3 regions of the Shewanella indica genome follow, and region 2 is predicted to be linked to each of the others. Evidence: predicted binding sites of a transcription regulator. Region 2 holds the regulator's gene; each other region holds the start of a gene.
The links. The regulator LexA, encoded in region 2, represses DNA repair genes until DNA is damaged. The targets are predictions, from matches to a motif close to TACTGTATNNNNATACAGTA.
Positions count from the first base shown of each region.

Region 1 (7,948 bases), 370 kb from region 2:
CAGGCGGCCAATGGCGAACTGCTGGTGAAGAGCCCGGGATTGATGCGTGAATACTACAAGGCGCCGGAAGCCACAGCCGCCGCCTTCGATGAAGAGGGCTTTTTCCTCACCGGCGACCTCTGCGCCATAGATGCCGACGGTTGCGTCAGCATCACAGGCCGGGTCAAGGATAACTTCAAGACCGCCAAGGGCAAGTATGTGGCGCCAGTGCCGATTGAACGTAAGATGGCGCAGGATCCCCATGTGGAGCTTATCTGCGTCATCGGCCTGGGACTACCCCACCCAGTGGCTTTGGTGCAACTCTCTGAAGGGGCGGCGTTGCAAGCCAGAGAAGAGGTACGCGCCTCGCTCAAGGCCACTGTGGATGCGGTTAACCCCAACCTGGAGTCCCATGAAACCGTGGAAGCTGTTTTGGTGGTTAAGGAGCCCTGGACCATAGAAAACGATGTGCTGACCCCAACGCTGAAAATCAAGCGCCATGTGTTGGAGAGCAGATACGCCAGTCGGATGGAAGGCGTCCGCGGCGCCAAGGTCGTCTGGGAAGACGAAATCTAAAGCCCTTATCCTGATTTATCTGATTATCCCGGCTCCGGCCGGGATTTTTATGACATATTCTGTCAAAAAGGGGTTGCCTTCGGGGGGAAAAACCTTATGCTGGCAGCCCAAATACATTCATCGGTGCCGGTATGTATGGCACCTTACTGACAGGAAAAGCGGTTTTCAATGTTGATTGCACTCTCTATTCTCGGCGGCTTCTTAATTTTGACTCTGGGAGCCGAAGCCTTGGTTCGCGGCGCCAGCGTCATCGCCCTGCGTCTGGGAATCGCCCCTCTGGTGATCGGCCTGACGATCGTCGCCTTCGGTACCAGTGCTCCCGAACTGGCAGTGAGCGTTAAGTCAGCACTGGCCGGTAGCCCGGGCATTGCTCTGGGTAACGTGGTGGGCTCCAATATCGCCAATATCGGTCTGATCCTGGCCCTGACCGCACTGATCCGCCCGATAGGCGTTCAGACACAGATGGTCAGACGCGACATTCCACTGATGATAGGCGCCTCTATTCTGATGTGGCTGCTGGTACTCGACGGTGAACTGAGCCTGATTGACGGCGCCGTGCTGACCAGCTTACTGGTAGGCTATCTGCTGCTCAGCTATTTCAGCAGCAAGGGCGAAGATACCGATGAACCTATTGAAGGCCCCAAGAACCCTCTACTGTCGCTGCTGTTTATCATCGCCGGTATCGGCATGTTGGTGGGCGGCGGCATACTGTTTGTCGATGGCGCAGTCGAGTTGGCCCGTACCTTCGGTATCAGCGAAGTAGTGATCGGCCTGACCATTATTGCCATAGGCACCAGCATGCCGGAATTAGTGACCTCGATTTTGGCCGCACTCAAGGGCCAGAGCGATATCGCCATAGGTAATGTGGTTGGCTCCAACCTGTTTAACCTGCTGGGGATCCTCGGGGTCACGGCCCTGGTGCACCCCATCAGCTCTGCCGGCTTCAGCAGCCTGGACTTCAGCGTGATGCTAACCCTGGCACTGTTGGTGTTGCCCTTTGCCTGGAGCGGATTTCGTATCGGTCGCCGCGAAGGCGCCATATTATTGCTGGGTTACTGCGGCTATATGGGCTATCTGGTCACCCACGCCAGCGCCTGAATCTGAGTACGCCACTGACAATTGAATGCTTCTGAAGAGCTTTATTGCCAAGCCGCAGTAGCATAAAAAATCCCGGGTTTTGACACCAAAAATGAATAATCAAAACCCGGGATATCATCAAGTTAAGGGCCAAAACAGCCCAAAAGCGCTCAGGAGCGAGCCGCTACATAACTCTCCATTTCAGCTATGCTGACACTGGCAATGAATTGCTGATCCAGGTAGAAGTCCACCATCTCCCCCTGCTTGCGCCCCAGCATTACCTGCTCGGTGCCATCTTCATAGCTCAGCGTCATCGCCAAAGTATTGTCATCTATGGCTGACATGCTGGCACGGCTCAGTTTTACCGGGGCAGTGGTCAGATCCTTGTCCAGTTTATGATTGATCTTGAACACTGCATCGGCCGGCATATCTACCAAGGCCGGTGACTTGCCGGTAATAGGGTTCTTGCCGGTCCAAAACTCAATACTGTTGAAAATAAACAGATCGGCGGCGGCAGTAATGCCATAGACGGGCGCCAGCAACAGGTACAAACCGGCGCGGCCGTAACGGTTATCCACCGCACTCAAATTGCCTTTGGTCAACATGCCTGAAAGCCCCATCTGCCCCATACAACCCGCCAGTTGCGAGCAGATCAACACAGTGACCCCAAGACCGACTTTACTCAACTTCATCAATATCTCCCCAAATAGAGTTTACGCATATGTTATTGGCGCGCGGATTCTACTCAGGTTAATCAATTTAACTATGCAGGGGCTCACAACTTGAGGTTAGTTTTTCGGAGAGTAAGTTACTCGGTTGTTGGATGTTTTTCTCTTTGGAAAAATCAGTAAGACACTGGTGATAAAGGCGCTCAAACAAACATAACTCCCTTACCTTACGCAGAGACCTGTATCCTGAGCCCCAGAGCCTCAATCGCAGGGGTTTAAGAAACCAAGGTCGGCTTACCAAAACAGGTAAAAACCGGTTCCGCTCTACGAATATCGGAAGTAAAGCGCTGTCCAGCCCTAAAATGACTTGGCTTTTTTAGGGTCAACACGCCCGATAAATTTCACTGTTATATCCATTAATGCGGGTTCACTTAAATATACCGCAAGCGTGGCATCTCAGGGTTCAACCCAGAGGCTAAAAGCTTTACCATGACTCGGCGTTCAGCTCAGACTTGTTACTCAAAGGCAGTTGTTTGAACGAGCAACATCAGGGATCCGGTTAATCCAAGTTAAGGAGAACAATCAATGCATTGCAGACATTGCGGCTCAGACAATATCAAACACTTCAAAGCCATTCATGCCGAAGACACAACAGAAGTTTCAGTCAGCGCCTCGGCCAAACCCGTGTGGAACAACCAGCCCTTTTCTGTGCATGGAAAACAAAAACTCAAGGGTAGCGCCCAACTGCAAACCAAACTGGCCAAGCGCTGCTCGCCGCCATCTGACCCTCAGCCCTTGGTGCTATTTCTGGCGGCTTTCCCCGGGCTACTATTGGGCGGCTACCTGGGGTTTCAGGCTGGCAGCAACTGGAGCAGTTTTTGGCTTGGAGTGCTGTGCTTTTTTGCCTCCAGTTTTACTCTGATCCTGAGCGCCGATTGGCTATGGAAAAACTACTTGGGAGGGCGAAAGTCAATGCAGCAATACCGCGCGGCACTGAACCAATGGCAGAACTCCTGGTACTGCAGCAAGTGTGCCAAAGTCAGTATTTTTTAACCTTCTTGCCTCTTTGCCGTCACTCATCAGGGCTTGGGAATAACCATGAATCACATCTCAGAGATTCAACAACTGGAAAGCCAACTGCGTAGCGCCATGTTGAATTCGGATATCAATTTGCTGGATAGACTGTTGTCGCCTCAGCTGATATTCACCAATCACCTGGGGCAAGTGCTCGGCAAAGCAGAGGATCTGCATGCCCACTGCTCAGGCCTGCTCAATATCACTCGGATAGACACTCTAACCGAAGAGATACGACTGCATCAGGGGACTGCGATAGTGTCGGCGGAGGTGAATATTCAAGGCAGCTATGCCAAAGCACCGACCAACGGCCGTTTTCGCTTTACCCGGGTTTGGCTGCACAGGGCAAGCGGCTGGCAACTGATAGCGGCTCACTCGAGCCTACTGGCTTGAGCACTGAGTTTTACGACAAACTACTGATTTCATGGCGACCATTTTATGACCAAAAACCCACAACAGGCCAGGCTCTGCCAATATCAGCAGCATATGCTGATGACAGAGCTCGAGGCTGAGCCGGGCAAGTTGAAACTCATCTGGCGCAGCAGGCAAACGCAACTGAAATACGCGCTTTGGGGACTATTATTGATGCTTGCCGGAATACTGGGAGTACTCGTCTTGGACCCCGCCAGACAGGACACTTGGTTTACGGCTGCCATCATAGCCATAGTGCTGGGGCTCAGCGGTATCATCATGGGCCTGAACCTCTACCGCCAGCTCAAACCCGTAACTTTGGATCTGCAACAAGGCTGCGTCTTCCGGGGCGGGAAAAGCAAGCCTCTCAGTCAACTCTGCCGCATAAAGGTGCAACGCAATACCTATAACGAAAGATCCAGAAGTCACATGCTTGAACACCTGACTGACGAAGAGCTCATAAGTGTCAGCGTGGTACTCTGTTTTTCTGAGCGTGAGCGACTCGGTTTTGGCCTGTTCAAACCTCAAAAGCAGGCCACAGACAAAGCCAGAGCCTACGCACAAACACTCGCCGAACTGATAGGCTTTAACGGTGAAATAACCGTTAGCCAGGGTTCAGGCCTGGGCCGTTAAGTTACGCTACTCTTTTGCCAAGCCTGCCGAATCCAAGATGCAAGTTGTTAACTTAATCTTATGGTTATGTAGATATATTTATTCTCATTAAAACAAATAATTAGGGAATTAGATTTGCACTCGGAAGGTAGCAGCGTTAAGGTATCGCGGCAAATCATAACTACCAAGAAGGAACCATGATCGACAGTAAGCAGCGATATTTTGCCGAGCAAGATATCAAAGCCCCCGCCACCCCTCTTCCCAAACACGCCTTGTTCAATACCCTAAGCGACCTAATAGTCGCGCTCTGTTTTCTACTGGGCAGCTTCTTTTTTCTCACTGACGTTCACACCCTTATCGGCGCCTGGCTGTTTGTAATAGGCAGCGTTCAGCTACTGATAAAGCCCTTGGTCACCCTGTTGAACTGGTGGCACTGACAGATTAATCCGTCACAAATATATCAGGGCTTTTGCCATACACCCGCCCACCCAGGCAGAAGCCCTGCCGCCATTGCACCACACTTTACCCGGCCGATAAAAGCAACGCATTGCCAAGGGCTATTTCTCTGATAGTATATGTATAAATTCACAGTAATCCGGTGCTAAAGGTTTGCAGAGACTGGATCTTATTGCTATCACCGAGCTTAAAGGCGTAGCCGCTAAAATGGCTGAGAAACTGCACAAGCTCGGAATCAACACGGTACAGGATCTGCTGTTCCACCTGCCGCTGCGCTATGAAGACAGAACCCGCATCTACCCCATAGCCAGCCTCACACCCGGCAGCTACGGCACCATAGAAGCCGAAATCCAATCCAGCCAGATCATCAATGGCCGCAAGCGCATGTTGATCTGCAATGTCCGTGATGACAGCGGCACCATGACCCTGAGGTTCTTCAATTTCTCTGCCGCCCAGCGCAATGCCATGCAACAAGGGCTAACCATTAGAGCCTATGGCGAAGTGCGCCGAGGTAACCACCAGGCCGAGATCATTCATCCGGATTACAAGATACTCAAGGGCGACGAACCGCCCAACCTCAACGACACCCTGACGCCCATCTATCCCACCACTGAAGGGCTCAAGCAGGCCAGTTGGATGAAATTGACCGAGCAGGCTCTAAGCCTGTTGCAGGACGATGGACTGCAAGAGTTGCTGCCCGAGGCGCTGCGCCCCAATCAGCAAAGTCTGGCCCAGGCGGTGCGCACCCTGCATAGGCCCCCGGCAGATGTCGATATCTATCGCTTGGAACAGGGGCAACACCCGGCGCAGCAACGCCTGGTACAGGAAGAACTGCTGGCGCATAACCTGTCTATGCTCAAGCTCAGAGAGCGAAGCAATCATGACAAAGCTGTGCCTTTGCCCGCCACCGGCGCTTTGCTCAATCCCTTCCTCGCCGCCTTACCCTTTAAACCTACGGGGGCGCAGCAGCGAGTGGTGGCAGATATCGGCCGTGATATTGAAAAGCCACAACCCATGATGCGCCTGGTTCAGGGCGATGTCGGCTCGGGCAAGACCCTGGTGGCCGCCATGGCGGCGCTGCAGGCGATAGAAAACGGTTATCAGGTGGCCATGATGGCGCCCACTGAGCTGTTGGCCGAGCAACATGCGATTAATTTCAGCCAATGGCTGGAGCCATTGGGGCTCAAGGTCGGTTGGCTGGCGGGTAAGCTCAAAGGCAAAGCCAGAGCCCAGTCGCTGGAGGATATCGCCTCCGGCAGTGCCCACATGGTGATAGGCACCCACGCCATCTTTCAAGAGCAGGTACAGTTTCACAAGCTGGCGTTGATCATCATAGATGAGCAACACAGATTCGGCGTGCATCAGCGCCTGGGGCTGAGAGAGAAAGGCATCAGCCAGGGTTTTCATCCCCACCAGTTGATCATGACGGCGACCCCTATTCCTCGCACCCTGGCGATGACAGCCTATGCGGATTTGGATACCTCCATCATTGACGAGTTGCCGCCGGGGCGTACCCCGGTCACCACAGTGGCCATCAGTGACAGTCGGCGTCAGGAGGTAATCGACAGGGTACGTCAGGCGGCGCTCAATGACGGTCGCCAGGCCTACTGGGTCTGCACCCTTATCGAGGAATCCGAAGTGCTCGAATGCCAGGCAGCCGAAGACACCTGTGAAGAACTGCGTGCCGCCCTGCCGGAGCTGAGCATAGGCCTGGTACATGGCCGTATGAAGAGCGCCGAAAAACAACAAGTCATGGACAGCTTCAAACGCGGCGAGCTCAAGTTGTTGGTGGCCACCACTGTCATTGAAGTGGGGGTCGATGTGCCCAACGCCAGTCTGATGATCATCGAGAACCCGGAACGGCTGGGGCTGGCGCAGTTGCACCAGTTGCGCGGCCGGGTCGGTCGCGGCGCCGTGGCCAGCCACTGCGTCCTGCTGTACAAGGCACCGCTGTCACACACGGCTACCAAACGGCTTGGGGTATTGCGTCAGAGCAACGACGGCTTTGTGATTGCCCAAAAAGATCTGGAGATCCGCGGCCCGGGTGAGGTGCTGGGCACCCGCCAGACAGGTATAGCCGATATGAAAGTGGCCGATTTGGTCAGGGATCAGGCGCTTATTCCCCACATCCAGAAACTGGCCCGTCATGTGATGAGCCAGGCACCGGAGAATGTCGATGCCATCATTCAGCGCTGGCTGGGCGACCGGCAGCAATATGTTCAGGCCTAGTGCGCTAAAAACGTCACAAAATTGCCGAGAGTTCAGCCGGGGTTCAAGTCAGCCACCACAGGATCTGCTCTACTGGCAATATTTCACAAATAAATCTTGCTGCTAAATGGCCGAAAGCTGGACAAGATGGCCAATATTTGCAGAATGGGAGAAGCGCTGCCTCACAGGTATCAATGAAAGGAAATCCAATGCAAGTCAATCAAGAAGATAGAATCGCGCCGCAGGAAAAGTCCTCTGGCAACAGTGGCATTGTTATCATCCTGCTAGTGTTGGTATTGCTGATTGCAGGAGGAGCCTACTACTATTTCAGCGGCGAACAAGAGCCGCAGCAAACAGCAGAACCCACCCAGGTTGAACTCCCTGAACCCGCGCCCAGCGAACCGCTGCCAACCCAGGTTCAGGTGCCTGAACCTGAAACCATGCCCGAGCCTGAACCTGAAGTGGTTCAGCCCGAAGTCGAGCCGGAACAACCCCTGCCTTCACTGGCCGAAAGTGATGAGTATGTTCATGAAAAGGCCGTGGCCATGGCCGATGGTATGAAGATAGAGCCACTGCTGGTTGAACAAGATCTGGTACGCCAGTTCGTGGTGTTTGTCGATAATCTGGCCCAAGGTGAACTGGCTCGTAAAACCAGTCCGATGAAAGGCCCGAGCGACACCTTCACTGTATCTGAAATTGCCAACAAGACTTATCTGGATCCGGATAGCTACCACAGATACGACCTTTACGCTGACTTCCTCACCGGGCTCAACGACGAGCAGCTGCTCAACACCTATCGTCAATTGTCGCCGCTGCTGGAGCAGGCATTCGATGAGCTGGGTTATCCCAACCTCAAATTCGATGAGCGGATGCAACAAGCCATCAAG
Region 1 covers NZ_JAWXXR010000001.1:1,819,491-1,827,438, reverse strand. Annotated here, with positions in the region: gene SIL79_RS08495 (AMP-binding protein) at 1-555, shown strand, start outside; gene SIL79_RS08490 (calcium/sodium antiporter) at 724-1,653, shown strand; gene SIL79_RS08485 (DUF3332 domain-containing protein) at 1,803-2,324, opposite strand; gene SIL79_RS08480 (hypothetical protein) at 2,886-3,353, shown strand; gene SIL79_RS08475 (nuclear transport factor 2 family protein) at 3,399-3,767, shown strand; gene SIL79_RS08470 (hypothetical protein) at 3,813-4,418, shown strand; gene SIL79_RS08465 (YrhK family protein) at 4,595-4,834, shown strand; gene recG (ATP-dependent DNA helicase RecG) at 5,007-7,082, shown strand; gene SIL79_RS08455 (DUF3014 domain-containing protein) at 7,271-7,948, shown strand, end outside.
Region 1: a site for LexA is predicted at 4,971-4,990, ahead of recG (ATP-dependent DNA helicase RecG). Genes of this name have one in related genera too.

Region 2 (7,948 bases):
AGAGTGAGCATGGTGTTTAGCAGCGAGTTATCCATCACCTTGGACAAGGCGCCAACCAATACGCCCATATTGCCGCCCTGAGCAATAATAGCGCCGAATTCGCCGCGGGAAATATTACCCATGGTCGCCACCAACCAACACAGGTAGATAGCCAAGGCGATAAAGGTACCTACAAAAATCGCCTTGATAATGGTGCCCGGTTGCTTGCCGTAGTATTTCACCAGCGACGGCACATTGCCATGATAGCCAAAACTCGCCAGCCCGAAAGGAATGGCCACCCACAGATATGAGCCATAAGAGTTCTCGCCATCAGGTAGTAACAACTTGCTGGTGTCTATGCCGATCAGCAGATTGCCTATCGCCAGAAAGAAGCTGATGATCATCCCGCCCAGCATTATAGTGGTGATGCGATCCACGGCCTTGGTACTTATCAGCACCACCAGTGCCAGCACCAGGGCAAACACCAGGGCGGCAAAGCTCTGCGGCAGGCTGATATCCATCCCTTCCAGGCTGTGATTGACTATGGAGCCGCCGCCACTGATATAGGCGTAAGTAAGGATATAGAGCACGAAGGTTATCGAAGCGCCGTTAAGCACCCGCCAGAATTGCCCCAAAGTTTCCTTGGTGAGGGTGTCAAAGCTGGCGCCGGGCTCAAAATGGAGATTGGTTTCCAGCAGCAGTAGCCCGGACATGAACATGCAAAACCACACCCCCAGCAGCATAAGCACAGAGTAGCCAAACCACATGCCGGCACCTTCTACCGGCAGCGAAAACATGCCGGCACCGACTGTGGTCCCGGCGATGATCATGGCGCCGCCCAGCAAAGACGCCTTGGCAGGCGCCGCATTCATATGATTGGCCATCAGGCCTCCTGTTCGGCGGCGACGCTGTCAACTATGGTTTGCTTGACCTGAGGACGCAGTAGCTGGTTGGCATAATCCCGGGTTCGCTCTATATCATGGCGGGTATCTTCCTTGGTGAGATACCCAAGCTCTTTGAGCTTGATACTCAAGATGCCGTAGAGTTTCTTGTCGTAAAATTCAGGGGCAGTAATCCCATGCAGCGCGCCAAGACGACTGGCCAACTTGTGGCTTTCGCGCTCCAAATCGCCACGCTCAATACCCGGGTGCGCGGCCAGCAAGTTAAAGATGATGGCGTAACGTTGAAGGGTTTCGCTCATGGTTTCGGCCAGCAACGCCAGCGGATTGATCCCGGCTTCCAGCACTCGGAAGCCATTGACTTCTTCGGCCACCAAACCTTTGGCAATGAAACGATCCAGCAGTTGATCGGCATAGGCTCTGACATCGGCCTTACCCATAAACAGCTCGGCCTGCAGCAAAGGATAGAAATCCTCAAGCACCGCTTGCATCCGAGATCGGCAGCACTGCTCTTGACGCACCAGGCAGCTGGCCAGCAAAGAAGGCACCATAAATAGGTGAATGATGTTGTTGCGATAGTAAGTCATGGTTACCGCAATCGACTCGTCGATTGAGATGATATCGCCCAGTTCATCTTCCTGAACCGTAAACTTATTCAGCTCCAGACCTTGTTGCAGCAATTGCTTACCGTCACCTTCGGCCACCGAGATGTACTGGGTGTAAGGCACTTCCTTGAGCAGATCCAAATACAAGTCCAACTGACGTTCCAACTGGTTTCGTTCCAGCGCATTCTGCTCTGAGGACAATAGTACCAAGCTGGTGAGGGTCACTGCGCTGGCAGCAGCAGCATCGTTGATATGAGTCATCACCCGATTGGCTAGAGTATTGACAGCCGGAGTCAACCAGCTGGGTTTCTGCTCGGGATCGGCTGCCACCTCTTCGCGCCAGTTAGGTGCCGCCTCACTGAGGAAATTCTGCAGCGTCACGGGCTCACCAAAGTTTACATAACCCTGACCAAAATTACCCAACTTACGCAAGGCGCCAACCACTTGCCAGACAGATTCTTTTTGCTTCTTCTTGCCGCTGAGTTCTTTGTGATAAGTGGCCACTTCCATAACGTGGTCATAGCCCAGGTACACAGGCACCAAAGTCACTGGTCGCTCAATACCCCGCAACACAGAGTTGACCGTCATCGCCAGCATCCCAGTCTTGGGCGACAACAACCGCCCGGTACGGGAGCGGCCACCTTCGGTGAAGTACTCAACCGAATAGCCTTTGGCAAACAGCTGATCCAGATACTCACGGAACACTGCAGTATAGAGTTTATTACCGTTGAAACTGCGGCGGATAAAGAAGGCACCACCACGGCGGAATATAGGCCCGGCAGGCCAGAAGTTCAGGTTGATACCGGCGGCGATATGAGGCGGAACCATACCCTGAAAATAGAGAATATAGGAGAGCAGCAAATAATCCATATGACTGCGATGGCAAGGTACATAAACTATCTCATGTCCATCATGATGCAGCTGGCGTATCTGCTCGGCGCCCTTGATGTTGATCCCCTTGTAGAGCTTGTTCCATAACCAGGTGAGGATCCGCTGGGCAATACGCACCAGGCTGTCTGAATAGTGGGCAGCAATCTCATCGAGATATTCCTCCGCCATTTCCCTGGCCCTGGCCTCGGGGATCTTCTTGGCTGCGGCTTCCTCTTTTATAGCCTTTTTAAGGGTTTCTGAACGCAACAGTTCATTAAACAGCGCTTGACGGTTGGGCAGTAATGGCCCGGTCATCACCTTACGCTGACGGCGGAAATGTACCCTGGCCACTCGCGCCAACTTATGGGCAATAGCTTTATCGGTTCCATGTTCATCGGCCATCAGCCGCAGCGAGACCGCATTGGAAAACTGCACAAAGTTGTCTCGCCCCAGGAACAAGATCATTAGAAACTTGCGCAACCAAGTGGGGTTTTCCCGCTCAAATACGGCGGCGCGCATGCTGTCATCTTCCTTACCCGGAGTTCGGCCCCAATAGAGACTCACCGGCACCAATTGAATATCCAGTTGTGGATTGGTCTGATGCAAATGAAGCAAAGAGGTGAAACAGCTGAGAAAAGGTTTATTGCCCTTGCGCTTGCCGAACAGGGGCTTTGCACCTTCCAGGCAGACGACTCTGGGAACGGTAATATCATCAACCTTGAGCGTCTCATAAGGGCAAGGCAAACCAAACTTACGGGTGACTTCCGCCAACGCCGCGATATCACTGACAGACTCCGTCTTCATCACGTAGGCCATCGGCTTGGCGAGATCCAGGTTCAAATCGGCGAAAGGATCCTGAGGCACCACAGTGGTATGCACCAGCTTGCTTTGGAGCCAGCGAAGTGATTTAAACCAGAATGAATCTTGTTTGGACATGTTTTTCAGTGTCTGAGCCACAATCAATAGCCCAATAGAATACCAGAACTTCCTGAATCTTAGCTAGGGAAGGTGCGAACCGGTCCCGGCAGCTCCTCTGGCAAATTCCTTGAACTCCACATAATTCGTAAGCCTGACTGTCCAAATCTGCCACAGGTTAAAACATTTACCCTCCCCTAAACGTTTCAATTTTGGTTAATACTTGCGCTGATCAAAATACTGTATATACTGACAGGTACTGTATGAAAAAACAGGAATCACCATGAGACCACTGACACCGCGCCAGGCACAGATTCTGGAATTGATTAAACGCAATATAGCCGACACCGGCATGCCGCCAACCCGGGCTGAAATTGCTACCCGGTTAGGCTTCAAGAGTGCCAATGCCGCAGAGGAACACCTCAAGGCACTGGCAAAGAAAGGCTGTATTGAGATCATGCCAGGCACCTCTCGTGGTATTCGCTTGTCACATGATGAACAAGCGGAGTCAGAAGCAGGTCTGCCCTTAATAGGCCAGGTCGCTGCCGGGGAACCCATACTGGCACAGGAGCATGTTGAGCAGTATTACCAGGTCGACCCTGGCATGTTCCATCCCTGCGCCGACTTCCTACTGCGGGTACGCGGCGACAGCATGAAGAACATAGGCATTCTCGAAGGTGATCTCCTGGCGGTTCACAAGGTACAAGAAGCCCGTAACGGTCAAGTCGTGGTGGCCAGGGTTGAAGACGATGTAACAGTGAAGCGTTTTGAAAAGAAAGGTAATGTGGTTTATCTACATGCCGAGAACGAGGCTTACTCCCCAATCAAAGTCGACCTGACTTTCCAGCCATTGACCATTGAAGGACTGGCGGTAGGCATAATACGCAATGGAGACTGGCTATGAGCATAATGACGGGCAACGCCCCAAGACACCCAGGCCTGTGGACAGACACCAGTATTGCCGGCAATCAGCCTTGGCAACATACCGGCATCTCCAGCTTGGCCAGCCATAGCCAGGGACGTCAGGAATTATTACGCCTCTGCCCTCAATTGGCGCAATTGAGTCAACAGGGACGCTGGATAGTCTTGATTAACGCCCCTGCCAACATAGGTTACAAGGAAACCTTAGCAAGGGCCGGTGTCAGAATGGATAGAGTTCTCTTGGTGCGCACCAAGGATGAAATCGAAGCCCTGTGGGCAACGGAAAGAGCCTTGACCAACGGCACCTCCAGTGCAGTGATCAGTTGGATAAACAGCCTGGATGCCCGTGATAACCGTCGATTGCAGCTGGTTGCCCGTAACGCCAGAGCCATGGGAATAGTGCTGGAAACAGGACGGCAGGCGAAAGAGATGGATAACCGCCTCAACGAACTTACCCGCTCCATCCATTAATTGTATGAATAAAGGCCATTCCTGGGATGGCCTTTATTCTGTGCCTTTTGGGTGCAATACCTTTCCTTGTAAATCGACGCAAAGCCGCGCTGGTCAGCCCCTCACGCAGAATTCACCTCTAGATTAACAGACGCTTTTCTTTCATACAGTTAGAAAATATCGTGATCTTGATCAATATTTAATCTACAAGTAATGTAAGAACAACGATTGTGTTATCTCCATGCAATTCGTCGTAGGTTGAACGTCCCATTTCGCTTTATAGCGAGTAAGGCCGTCGCCGGAAATGCTGAGTATATTCAGCGGTAAGTGCAACAGTGGTTACCACCTGTATACCTAGATCTAAGTGAAACCGCCGCCGCACTTTGAAGTCATCGTTGCTTTTTTGGGAACTGAAGAGTTTGCATAGAGCAAAGACTTACTGTGTGACTCTTCTTTGTAGTTGCGAATGCAATTGACAGAGGAGATGTCTTGTGAAGCAATGGCTGTGTGTTTTGCTGACCTTGTTGTGCGTCAGCTTGTTGTCTCCAGGTGCTCAGGCAGATATGCCCTTGAATATGACTCAAGGGGTAACTGAGATCAGTGGCAAGGTGTATCACCTGCACATGATCATTCTTTATATCTGCTGCGCCATAGGTTTGGTCGTATTCGGCGTGATGATCTACGCCATGATCAACCATAGAAAATCCAAAGGGGCAGTCGCGTCCCAATTCCATGAAAGTACCAAGGTAGAAATTGCCTGGACGCTTATCCCCTTCTTAATCCTTATCCTGATGGCAATCCCCGCAACCAAGACGCTGATTGCCATGGAGGATCCCAGTGATGCCGACCTGACGGTCAAGATCACCGGCTCGCAATGGAAATGGCACTACAGCTATTTCGGCGAAGACATCGACTTCTTCAGCATATTGGCAACGCCGAGGTCCCAGATAGAAGGCCAGGAAGCCAAGGGCGAGCACTACCTGCTTGAAGTCGACAAGCCGTTGGTATTGCCCATCAATCGTAAAGTCCGATTCCTGATGACCTCAGATGATGTGATCCACTCCTGGTGGGTGCCCGCCTTTGCCGTCAAAAAAGACGCCAATCCCGGTTTTATCAACGAAGCCTGGACCCGGGTGGACAAGCCGGGGATCTACCGCGGCCAATGTGCCGAGCTTTGCGGTAAAGACCACGGCTTTATGCCGATTGTGGTGCAGGTACTGGCAGAAGATGAGTTCGACGCCTGGATGGCAAAGCAGAAACAAGCCGCGGCTACGGCCGCCGAAGAAGCTCAGGCGGCCCTCAGTGAGACCATGAGCCATGATGAAGCCATGGCGCTTGGCGAACAGATCTATATGGCGCGCTGCGCCGCCTGTCATCAGCCAAACGGCGCCGGACTTCAAGGGGTGTTCCCGGCGCTCAAGGGCAGTGCTATTGCTATAGGTCCAATAGCAGCCCATCTGGACATAGTGATCCATGGCAAGACAGGCACCGCCATGCAAGCCTTCGGCAAACAGATTACCGCCAAGGAACTGGCCGCTGTGGTGACCTATGAGCGCAATGCCTGGGGCAATAACACAGGCGACACAGTGCAAGCCGCCGACGTCAATAACCACGGGCAGTAGGGGAAGAAGATGAACTCATTCAGTCAAGATGCGAAAGCCGGTGTTCAGGAAGTCACTGAACAGGAACACCAGCATCATCACGCCCCCAAGGGGATCATGCGCTGGTTGCTGACCACCAACCATAAAGATATAGGCACACTCTATCTCTGGTTCAGCTTCATCATGTTCCTAATCGGGGGCGCCATGGCCATGGTGATCCGTGCTGAATTATTCCAGCCCGGTTTGCAACTGGTCGAGCCCAATTTCTTTAACCAAATGACCACAGTACACGGTCTTATCATGGTTTTTGGTGCCGTGATGCCGGCCTTTACCGGCCTGGCCAACTGGTTGATCCCCATGATGATAGGTGCGCCGGATATGGCGCTGCCGAGGATGAACAACTGGAGCTTTTGGATTTTACCCTTCGCCTTCTTAATCCTGCTTAGCTCATTGTTTATGGAAGGCGGCGGCCCCAATTTTGGCTGGACCTTCTATGCGCCATTGTCGACAACTTATAGCGCAGACAGCACAGCCTTGTTTGTTTTTTCAATACATATCATGGGGATAAGCTCAATCATGGGGGCGATCAACGTGATAGTCACCATAGTGAATCTGCGCGCACCTGGCATGAACTGGATGAAGCTGCCCCTGTTCGTCTGGACCTGGCTTATCACCGCCTTCCTTCTGATAGCCGTTATGCCGGTATTGGCCGGGGCTGTGACCATGGTACTCACAGACAAATTCTTCGGCACCAGCTTCTTCGATGCCGCCGGCGGCGGAGATCCTGTGATGTTCCAGCATATTTTCTGGTTCTTCGGCCACCCCGAGGTGTACATAATGATCTTGCCGTCATTCGGCATCATCTCGGCCATCATTCCGGCATTCAGTCGCAAACCTTTGTTTGGCTACGCCTCAATGGTCTACGCCACTGCCAGCATCGCGATCCTCTCCTTCCTGGTGTGGGCACACCACATGTTCACCACAGGTATGCCTGTCTTTGCCGAACTCTTCTTTATGTACTGCACCATGCTGATTGCCGTGCCAACCGGGGTCAAGGTATTCAACTGGGTTGCCACCATGTGGCGGGGATCCATCAGCTTTGAAGCCCCTATGATGTTCGCCTGTGCCTTTATTATTCTCTTCACCATAGGCGGCTTCTCCGGCCTGATGTTGGCAATCACCCCAGCCGACTTCCAATACCATGACACTTACTTTGTGGTTGCCCATTTTCATTATGTGCTGGTCACCGGTGCCATCTTCTCCATCATGGCCGCCGCCTATTACTGGCTACCCAAGTGGACCGGGCATATGTACAGCGAGACCTTGGCCAAGTGGCATTTCTGGTGCTCGGTCATTTCGGTCAATGTGTTGTTCTTCCCGATGCATTTCCTCGGACTGGCCGGTATGCCCAGACGCATCCCCGACTACTCGGTGCAGTTTGCCGATGTCAATCAGATTGTCTCCATAGGCGGTTTTGCCTTTGGCCTGTCACAGCTGATATTTCTGGTACTGGTGATCAAGTGTATTCGCGGCGGCGCCCAGGCTCCGGCCAAACCTTGGGAAGGTGCCCAAGGACTTGAGTGGACACTCCCAAGTCCGGCGCCTTATCACACCTTCAGCACTCCGCCGGAGATTAAGTGATATGGCAGACTCCCGCCCCGACAACCGTAAACTGGTACGCCTGCTGCTACTTGGCGCCGTAGCCATG
Region 2 covers NZ_JAWXXR010000001.1:1,445,439-1,453,386, forward strand. Annotated here, with positions in the region: gene mtr (tryptophan permease) at 1-863, opposite strand, end outside; gene plsB (glycerol-3-phosphate 1-O-acyltransferase PlsB) at 863-3,289, opposite strand; gene lexA (transcriptional repressor LexA) at 3,552-4,172, shown strand; gene SIL79_RS06745 (cell division inhibitor SulA) at 4,169-4,660, shown strand; partial or broken gene coxB (cytochrome c oxidase subunit II) at 5,131-6,252, shown strand; gene ctaD (cytochrome c oxidase subunit I) at 6,271-7,881, shown strand; gene SIL79_RS06760 (cytochrome c oxidase assembly protein) at 7,883-7,948, shown strand, end outside.

Region 3 (7,948 bases), 1.7 Mb from region 2:
GGTCGGCGGCCATGAACAGGTGCATTTGGATATCAGGGTGATTGCCGCGACTCACAGACACCTGCAAGCCATGGTGCATCAGGGGGATTTTCGCGAGGATCTCTGGTACCGACTGGCAGTATTCCCGATTGATATCCCTTCTCTGCGCCAACGAAGGACAGATATTCCGCTATTGGTGCAGCATTTCATTGAACAGCTGAGCGCCCGATTCCAGTTGCTCAAACTCCCCTGCATCCGCCCTGAGCAGTTGGCCATTCTCAGCCAGTACAATTGGCCCGGTAATGTCCGGGAGCTGATCAATGTGCTGGAGCGGGCCATCATTCAAAACCCGGCCGGACCACTGGACTTCAGTTTCCTGGCGCCGCAAACCGAAGCCGTGGCCACTGCCAGCGGCCAGACCATAGTGGTCGACCCCAGTCATGCGGGCAATCAACTGGTACCATTGGAAACCATGACCCGTAAATACATAGAGCACGCCCTTAAAGTGACCGGCGGCAAACTCTACGGCCCCGGCGGCGCTGCCGAGCTGTTGGATATCAACCCCAATACGCTGCGCAGCAAAATGAAAAAACTGGGAATTGTGTAATCGACAACTCAAAAATAATAAGGCCGAAAGTCATCTCTTTCGGCCTTATTGGTTTAATAGATCAAAATGCGTAATTGACGGCAACACTGTATTCCAAACCATCGTTGGGCGCAGTGCCCCAACTTTGGTAATGCGTCAACTGCAGTTTCAGGTTCAGATCTTTGACTAATGAACCGGAGATCGCTGCAAACAACTGATGCCCATAATCGTCGTCATAACCAAATACCGCCGCATGCTCGCGGTCACGCCCAAAAGCCGCAGTATAATCCAGGTTTAATTTCCAGCCCTTGGGAAACACTGGCAAGTCGTAATAACTGTTGCCATTGAGCACCACGCCGGATAACCCTGAGTAATCCCTGTCGGTCAGATTGGACTGGCTTACGCTATAGTGCCCCGCCAGCCCCAGATTAAAACGCAGCGAGCCGTAATCAAAATGCTGTTTTAATCCCAAATAGAAATTATCTTCGGTCAAATGTTTATGAGTACCGAGAAAATTTTGTAACCATAAGGCGGTACGCTCTTCATTAAGGCGATAATGCCAAATGGTCAAAGATTTAAATGCAACCCGTTTATCGGCGACGGCTTTAGCCGGGTTCTCCACCTTCAATAGTTGATAAAAGGTGTTATGTTCATCACGATTAAAATAGCTCAAAGCCACAAAAGGTTGGTTGAAAGCGCCGCGATTGTCGCTACGGGTATCCCCGGAAAACCCCAGGTAACCAATTTCCACACGAGTAGATGCCGCGGCGGCACCAGTCTCTCCCAATGCCAACAAGCTAAATAATGCCGTTAACCACAGACCTTTACTCACTGTCATAGTTTCGCTTGTTCTCCTTTCGAATCAAGGCAACAAAAGTGAAAAAAAGGCCACCCTAAGGTGGCCTGTGCAGGGAAATACTGGGAGCCCCTTAGAAGAAGTAACGGATACCTACCGCATAGTTGTTGTCCTGCAGATCTTCCCAGGACTTGTCATCCATGCTGCTGAAGTCAATCTTGGCTTCGGCATACATCACAGTGTCACGGCTGTAACGGTAGTGCAGACCCAGAACTGCAAATTGGCGGGTCCAGTCGCCTTGGATGGCGGTGTTGGCATCAGTATCCAGATCCTGATAGCTCAACAGGAATGAAGGAACAAAGCCGTTGTCATACTGGTAAGCAACGATGAATTCTCCACCGGTAGAATCGTACAGGTTGCCACCAACCAGTTCGTTTTGCTTGCTCTTGTGAGCGTTGAAGCCAACGTACAGACCATCTGCTTCGCGGCCTGGAGCATACTGGTAGAAGCTGCCGTACTGGGCACCGATACCGACGATCTGGTTGGTATCATCAACGGCGACACCGGCCAGGTTGCCTTCAAAGTCACCACGGTTGAAACCGGCCAACACCTTGAACTTATCGGTTACATAGTAAGTCACGCTGGCACCATAGCTGGAGTCAAAGCTCAGCTCAGAGCCATCATTGAGCGCCACGCCGTTTTCGTCAAACAGGGCAACATCGTCATTTTGCTTGGAAGCGTACTGCAGGGCGATATGCAATTTACCGAAGAAGGTGTTGCGATACTGGAAGGCAGCATCGGCGCGACCGGCACCAGTCAGGCCGCCGTCACCAAAGGTGTAGGCACCCACAGACCAACCAGTGAAGGCATCCAGGATATCTGTGGTATAAGCCACATCATAATATGCCCCCCACTGCTTACCGAAAGTCAGAGTCCCCCACTTGTCGTGAGCCATACCCACATAACCCAAGCGGTTGAACAAGAAGTCACTGTTCTTCTCGGCACGCATCTGACCACCGCCCTGGCCTTGGGTGTAGATCAGGCCGTCATCACTGGTCACCATGTTGATGCCCCACTCAGTGTGGGCAAAGGCGCGCCAGCCATTGCGTTCCTGACGATCAAAACGGAAACCTACGCGAGAGAAATTATCGATAACAGAGGTTTCATGACCATCATTGAAGGCAGCAAAACCCAGCCAGCCGATCATGTTTACACTGTTGGTCTGATCTTTATACAGCTCCACAGCCTGGGAAGCGCCACTCGCCAGCATAGCCGGGATCACAAGTGCCAGGATCTTCTTGTTCATATTCATTACCCTTTTATAAGTAAAACGCGTTTAATACGCTGATTTATTAGACATATTTATATGTGTTACTCGAGGGCTGCAGTTTGCGTGCCAGCTGTAAAAAAGCCAATTCCAGCCCCTGGTTTCCTGCGCTGGATCGACAAATCGTGAAATATCGTGATTGGAAAGCGTTAAATGCCGTGAGAAGAATTAAATATCGTTGTAACAAGCGAACTGTTTCTGCAGCAAAAGGAATGCATGCGTATCGACAAGGGCAGAATCAAATACCTTGATAACAAACATTAACAGATTGATTTTTAAACAATTATATTGAATTTAGTTAAAGTGTTTGCGAATATTTGATCTAGCAGGAACCGGTAAAAAGATTGATAAAACCGCCTGGAACAGAAAATAAAATTACTTTATTAAGATGTTGATTTTTTTAAAACTTTAAATACACTCAGGTGAGATTTGCAACCCAAGCCAACTCTATTGCATTATGGTGCAGTCAATAGCTGACACTTGGAGGGAATATGGAAAGCCTGCAACATCTGCCCGCCGAAATACTGTTGGGCATAGTCAATGAGAAACTGAGGCTAAGTTGCCCGGACAAAGATGCACTTTATTACGAGCTTGACCTGTCACCTACCCTGCTCGAGCATAAGCTCAGGGCGCTGGGATACGAGTACCATCCCCTGTCCAACCAATACCGACGCTTGAAATAACCGCCAGTCCTCAGGAAGTTGCAGACTGGGCTTTGGTTTTGCTCTTGGTCGCTGAGCGATAGCTGCGCTTGGCGGTGCCGGTCTTAACGCCAGTGCCCTTCTTGATGCTTGCGCCCTTGGAGGCACCGGCCTTAGCGGCATAAGCGCCACTGCGACGTTTACGTCCTTTGAAGCCTGTACTTTTCACGCCGCTCAAGGCCGTAGGCAGTTGTGCCTTGGCCTGCTCAATAAGCTCGCCCAATTTAGCCGTCAAGGGCTGCATAAAAGCCTGATATTTAAGTTCACGGCGACAAATCGCATCCAGGCTACTTTCCCACAGCGCCGTCATATCCGGCGTGGTGGCCACTTCGGGCAGGCTTTGAATAAGCCCGCTGCCGGCCTCGGTAGCCAAAATACTCTTGCCCTGACGTTTCAAAAAGCCACGTTTAAACAAGAGTTCAATGATCCCGGCGCGGGTTGCTTCTGTCCCCAGCCCATCGGTTTCCTTGAGAATTTTGCGGATCTCAGTGTCTTTCACATAGCGGCTTATGCCTGTCATCGCCGCCAGCAGTGTGGCATCGGTAAAATGCTTGGGCGCCTGGGTCATCTTCTCCACTAATTCACCCTTGAGGCAATCCAGCATCTGCCCCTGAGTCAGCTCAGGCAAAACAGTTTGAATATCTTCCGCTTCATCGTCGGCTTTTTGTTTGCCAAACAATTGCTTCCAACCCTGTTTTAATGGCTGTTTGGCCTTAGCCACGAAGCAACCTCCGGCAATGTCGATCACAACGCGGGTTTCAAGGTATTCATAATTGGGGTAAAACTGCGCCAAATACTGACGGGCAATCTGCAAATACACCTGACGCTCACGCTGTGACAACACACCGAGGTTAGCCGTCTTTTCCGTAGGCACTATTGCATGATGGGCATCTACCTTGGCATCGTTCCAGGCCTTGGACTTAAGGGCGGGATTGGGGGCTTCACAGCCTTGCAGCAGCTCTGCTGCCCCTTGGGTAATAGCATTCAAGACTACCGGGGCCAGCTGTAACTGCGCCTTGGGCAAATGGCGGCTATCGGATCGCGGATAGGTTATCAATTTATGCCGTTCATACAGAGACTGCGCCGTATCCAGCACCTCTTTGGCGCTCATGCCGAAGCGTTTGGCACAATCAATCTGCAGCGCCGATAGACTATAGAGCAAAGGCGGCGCCTGGTGTCTTTGCTTGCGCTCCAGCTCATCTACCCGGCCGGGTTGGCCGGTGATCCTGCCGACTACATTCATTGCCAAACCGCGGGAGAGCACCCGCCCCTCCTCATCCATCCAAGGTTGACAGGCCTCACTGGGCTGCCAGCGGGCGCTGAAACAGCTGCCCTCTTGAGTGCTTAAATGGGCCAGCACTTCATAAAAAGGTTTGGGCACAAAGGCGGTGATTTCCTGATCGCGCCGGACAACCAAACCAAGCACAGGAGTTTGCACCCGACCGACCGAAAGCACGCCCTGATAGCCCACCTTGCGCCCCTGCAGGGTATAGGCACGGGTCATATTCATGCCGTAGAGCCAATCTGCTCGGCTGCGTGCCAGTGCCGAAGTCGACAATGGCACAAACTCGCGGTTGCTGCGCATCTGTCCCAGGGCGCGTTTTACCGCCTGCGGGTTGAGGTCGCTTATCAACAAGCGTTTGACCGCCGCCAGCTTATCGCCCTTGACCCCAAGGTGAGCAATCACTTCATCTACCAACAACTGTCCTTCCCGATCCGGATCGCCGGCATTGACCAACTCACTGGCCTGCTTGACCAATTTACGCAAGACACTAAGTTGCCCGCGACTGCTGGCTTTGGGTTTAACCTGCCAATCGGACGGGACAATAGGCAGATGCTCCAACTGCCAGGACTTGTAGGCGGGATCGTAGGCATCCGGCTCAACTTGCTCCAGCAGATGACCTATACACCAGGAAACACAATCACCATTACCAAGCTCGATATAGCCCTCATGTTTGCGATGGGGTTTAGGGAGCACCTCGGCGATGGCGCGCCCAAGGCTGGGCTTTTCGGCGATATAGAGGATCATCCACTGCGTCCTTTGACTGTCACTGAACAGTATTACTGGATAAAATTACAGTAATTTTAGCCAAGTCAGCTTTAGGCTGCAAATTATCCTTCATATGCTTCCCTATGGTAACTCCGGAGCCGTAGTTCTTGGTTTGAAGCCGCGCTGTTTAACGCACTTTTGTTCCGGTGCTTATTATCTGAATTCCTGCTTCCCTAATCGCTATACCCTCTCGGACTAATTGAGAATTTCTATTTGTACTTAGTAGCGAATGCTATTATAGTATATCTATTAGAAAAATCTTATTGACAAAATCCTGATGCAAGTAAGAAACGCTATATGACTGAACAGACAACTGTAGTTGCGATGCCAGGTCTAAATGAAGCAGCTCCGCCTTTCACCGCAAAAACCACCCAGGGTACGCTTAGCCTGGAAGACTCCAAAGGTAAATGGTTGGTTCTTTTCTCTGATCCGGCAGACTTTACCCCGGTATGTACCACTGAATTTATGGCGTTTACTCAGGCAAGTGCAGATTTTACAGCTCTTAATTGTGAACCGATGGGGCTGTCTATCGAAGGTATTCATGCACACATCGCATGGGCTCGTAGCATTAAAGATAACTTGGGTGTTGAAATTAACTTCCCGATTATTGCTGACCTAAATATAAAAATCGCTGGTGCTTACGGCATGGTTCAGCCAGGTGCGAGTAATACTTCTGCGGTTCGTGCCACTTTTGTTATCGACCCTGAAGGCGTACTCCGCGCAATGCTTTACTACCCAATGAGCAATGGCCGTTCTGTGGCAGAAATTTTAGGTCTAGCTGAAGCACTACAAACTAGCGATGCAAACGTATGTGCAACTCCAGAAAGCTGGATCCCAGGCAATGAAGTGATTGTTCCACCACCGGCAATCACTCAAGAAGCCGAAGTACTTAAAGTTCAAGGTTATAACTAGGTTGACTGGTGCTTCAGTAAAAAAGCTGTAATCCGCAAACCATGCGAGTTGCTATGTAAACGGATGCTATCCGGCCCACGTGACGTTAATCATCTTTTATGGAATCAAGGAGGAAATATGACCCCCAGCGTTTACGAATTTTTCGATCCGAAAACATTCACCTACAGCTATGTAGTCGTAGATCCAAACAGCCAGCAATGTGCCGTTATCGATTCGGTACTAGACTACGACCCCGCTTCAGGCAGGACTTCTTACGAAACAGCAGATAAACTGATTGAGTTTGTAACGAAAAGTGGCTTAAAGGTCGAGTGGATCCTTGAAACTCATGTTCATGCTGATCATCTAAGTGCGGCCCCCTATATCAAGCAGAAACTTGGTGGCGAACTGGGTATTGGTGAAAAAATCACTGTGATACAAGATACGTTCGGCAAGCTATTTAATGCCGGTAGTGATTTCGCGATGGACGGCAGTCAGTTTGATCATTTGTTTGCCGATAAAGAGACTTTTACTCTTGGTAATATTGAAGCGCACGCAATTCATACTCCGGGCCACACTCCTGCCTGTATGGCTTATGTGATTGGTAACTGCGTATTTGTTGGCGACACTTTATTTATGCCCGATTACGGCACCGCCCGTTGCGATTTCCCCGGAGGAGATGCAGCAACCCTCTATCGCTCAATTCAGAAATTGTTCGCTCTGCCTGATGAAACACGCGTCTTTATGTGTCATGACTACAAAGCACCAAATCGCGAAGAGTACCTGTTTGAAACTACGATTGGTGATGAACGCCTATACAATATTCACGTCAAACAGAATATTTCTGAGCAGCAATTTGTTGAGATGCGCAGAGGACGTGATGCCACACTGAATATGCCAACCCTGATTTTGCCTTCGGTTCAGGTCAATATGCGTGCCGGAGAGTTACCACCGGAAGAAGATAATGGTGTGCGCTATCTGAAAATACCATTGAATAAAGTCTGAAACTGAGTTGCGATTATGCTAATACCAATCTATTTAACGGAATCAATTACCGTTTCACCACAAATTTTACCCAGCGACATACCACGTCTGGCATCAATGGGATTTAAGTCGATCATCAATAACCGTCCAGATGGGGAAGAAAATGATCAGCCCCTGAATAGAGAAATTGAACGACTGGCTAAAGAACAGGGGATGACCTATTTTCACCTGCCGGTTATTTCCGGAAATATTACTCAGGATCAGGGAAAGCAGTTTGGTCAGTTCTTTATGCACGCCCCTAAACCTATTTTGGCTTTCTGTCGCACGGGAACACGTTGCAGCGCACTCTGGTCGATGAGCTGCACCGAATTGGGTTCATTTGATCGACGTATTGCCCAAGCTACCAAAATGGGTTTTGATCTTAGTTGGGTTAAGCAACCCGATTAACCGAATTCACACATTGCTTAGGATAGCCAAAGCATGAAAAATTCTTGGTTGGAATGGTTGCCGATATCATCTTGGTTGCCTGATTATTCGCGTCATGACGCCACGAAAGATGGCTTAGCTGCTATTATCGTGACTTTGATGCTTATCCCACAAAGCCTTGCATACGCGATGGTTGCTGGTCTGCCCCCCG
Region 3 covers NZ_JAWXXR010000001.1:3,141,090-3,149,037, reverse strand. Annotated here, with positions in the region: gene SIL79_RS14100 (sigma-54-dependent Fis family transcriptional regulator) at 1-586, shown strand, start outside; gene SIL79_RS14095 (nucleoside-specific channel-forming Tsx family protein) at 648-1,403, opposite strand; gene SIL79_RS14090 (porin) at 1,495-2,667, opposite strand; gene SIL79_RS14085 (DUF4250 domain-containing protein) at 3,180-3,371, shown strand; gene SIL79_RS14080 (DNA topoisomerase III) at 3,382-5,418, opposite strand; gene SIL79_RS14075 (peroxiredoxin) at 5,737-6,351, shown strand; gene SIL79_RS14070 (MBL fold metallo-hydrolase) at 6,469-7,332, shown strand; gene SIL79_RS14065 (TIGR01244 family sulfur transferase) at 7,348-7,758, shown strand; gene SIL79_RS14060 (SulP family inorganic anion transporter) at 7,792-7,948, shown strand, end outside.
Region 3: a site for LexA is predicted at 5,452-5,471, ahead of SIL79_RS14080 (DNA topoisomerase III). Genes of this name have one in related genera too.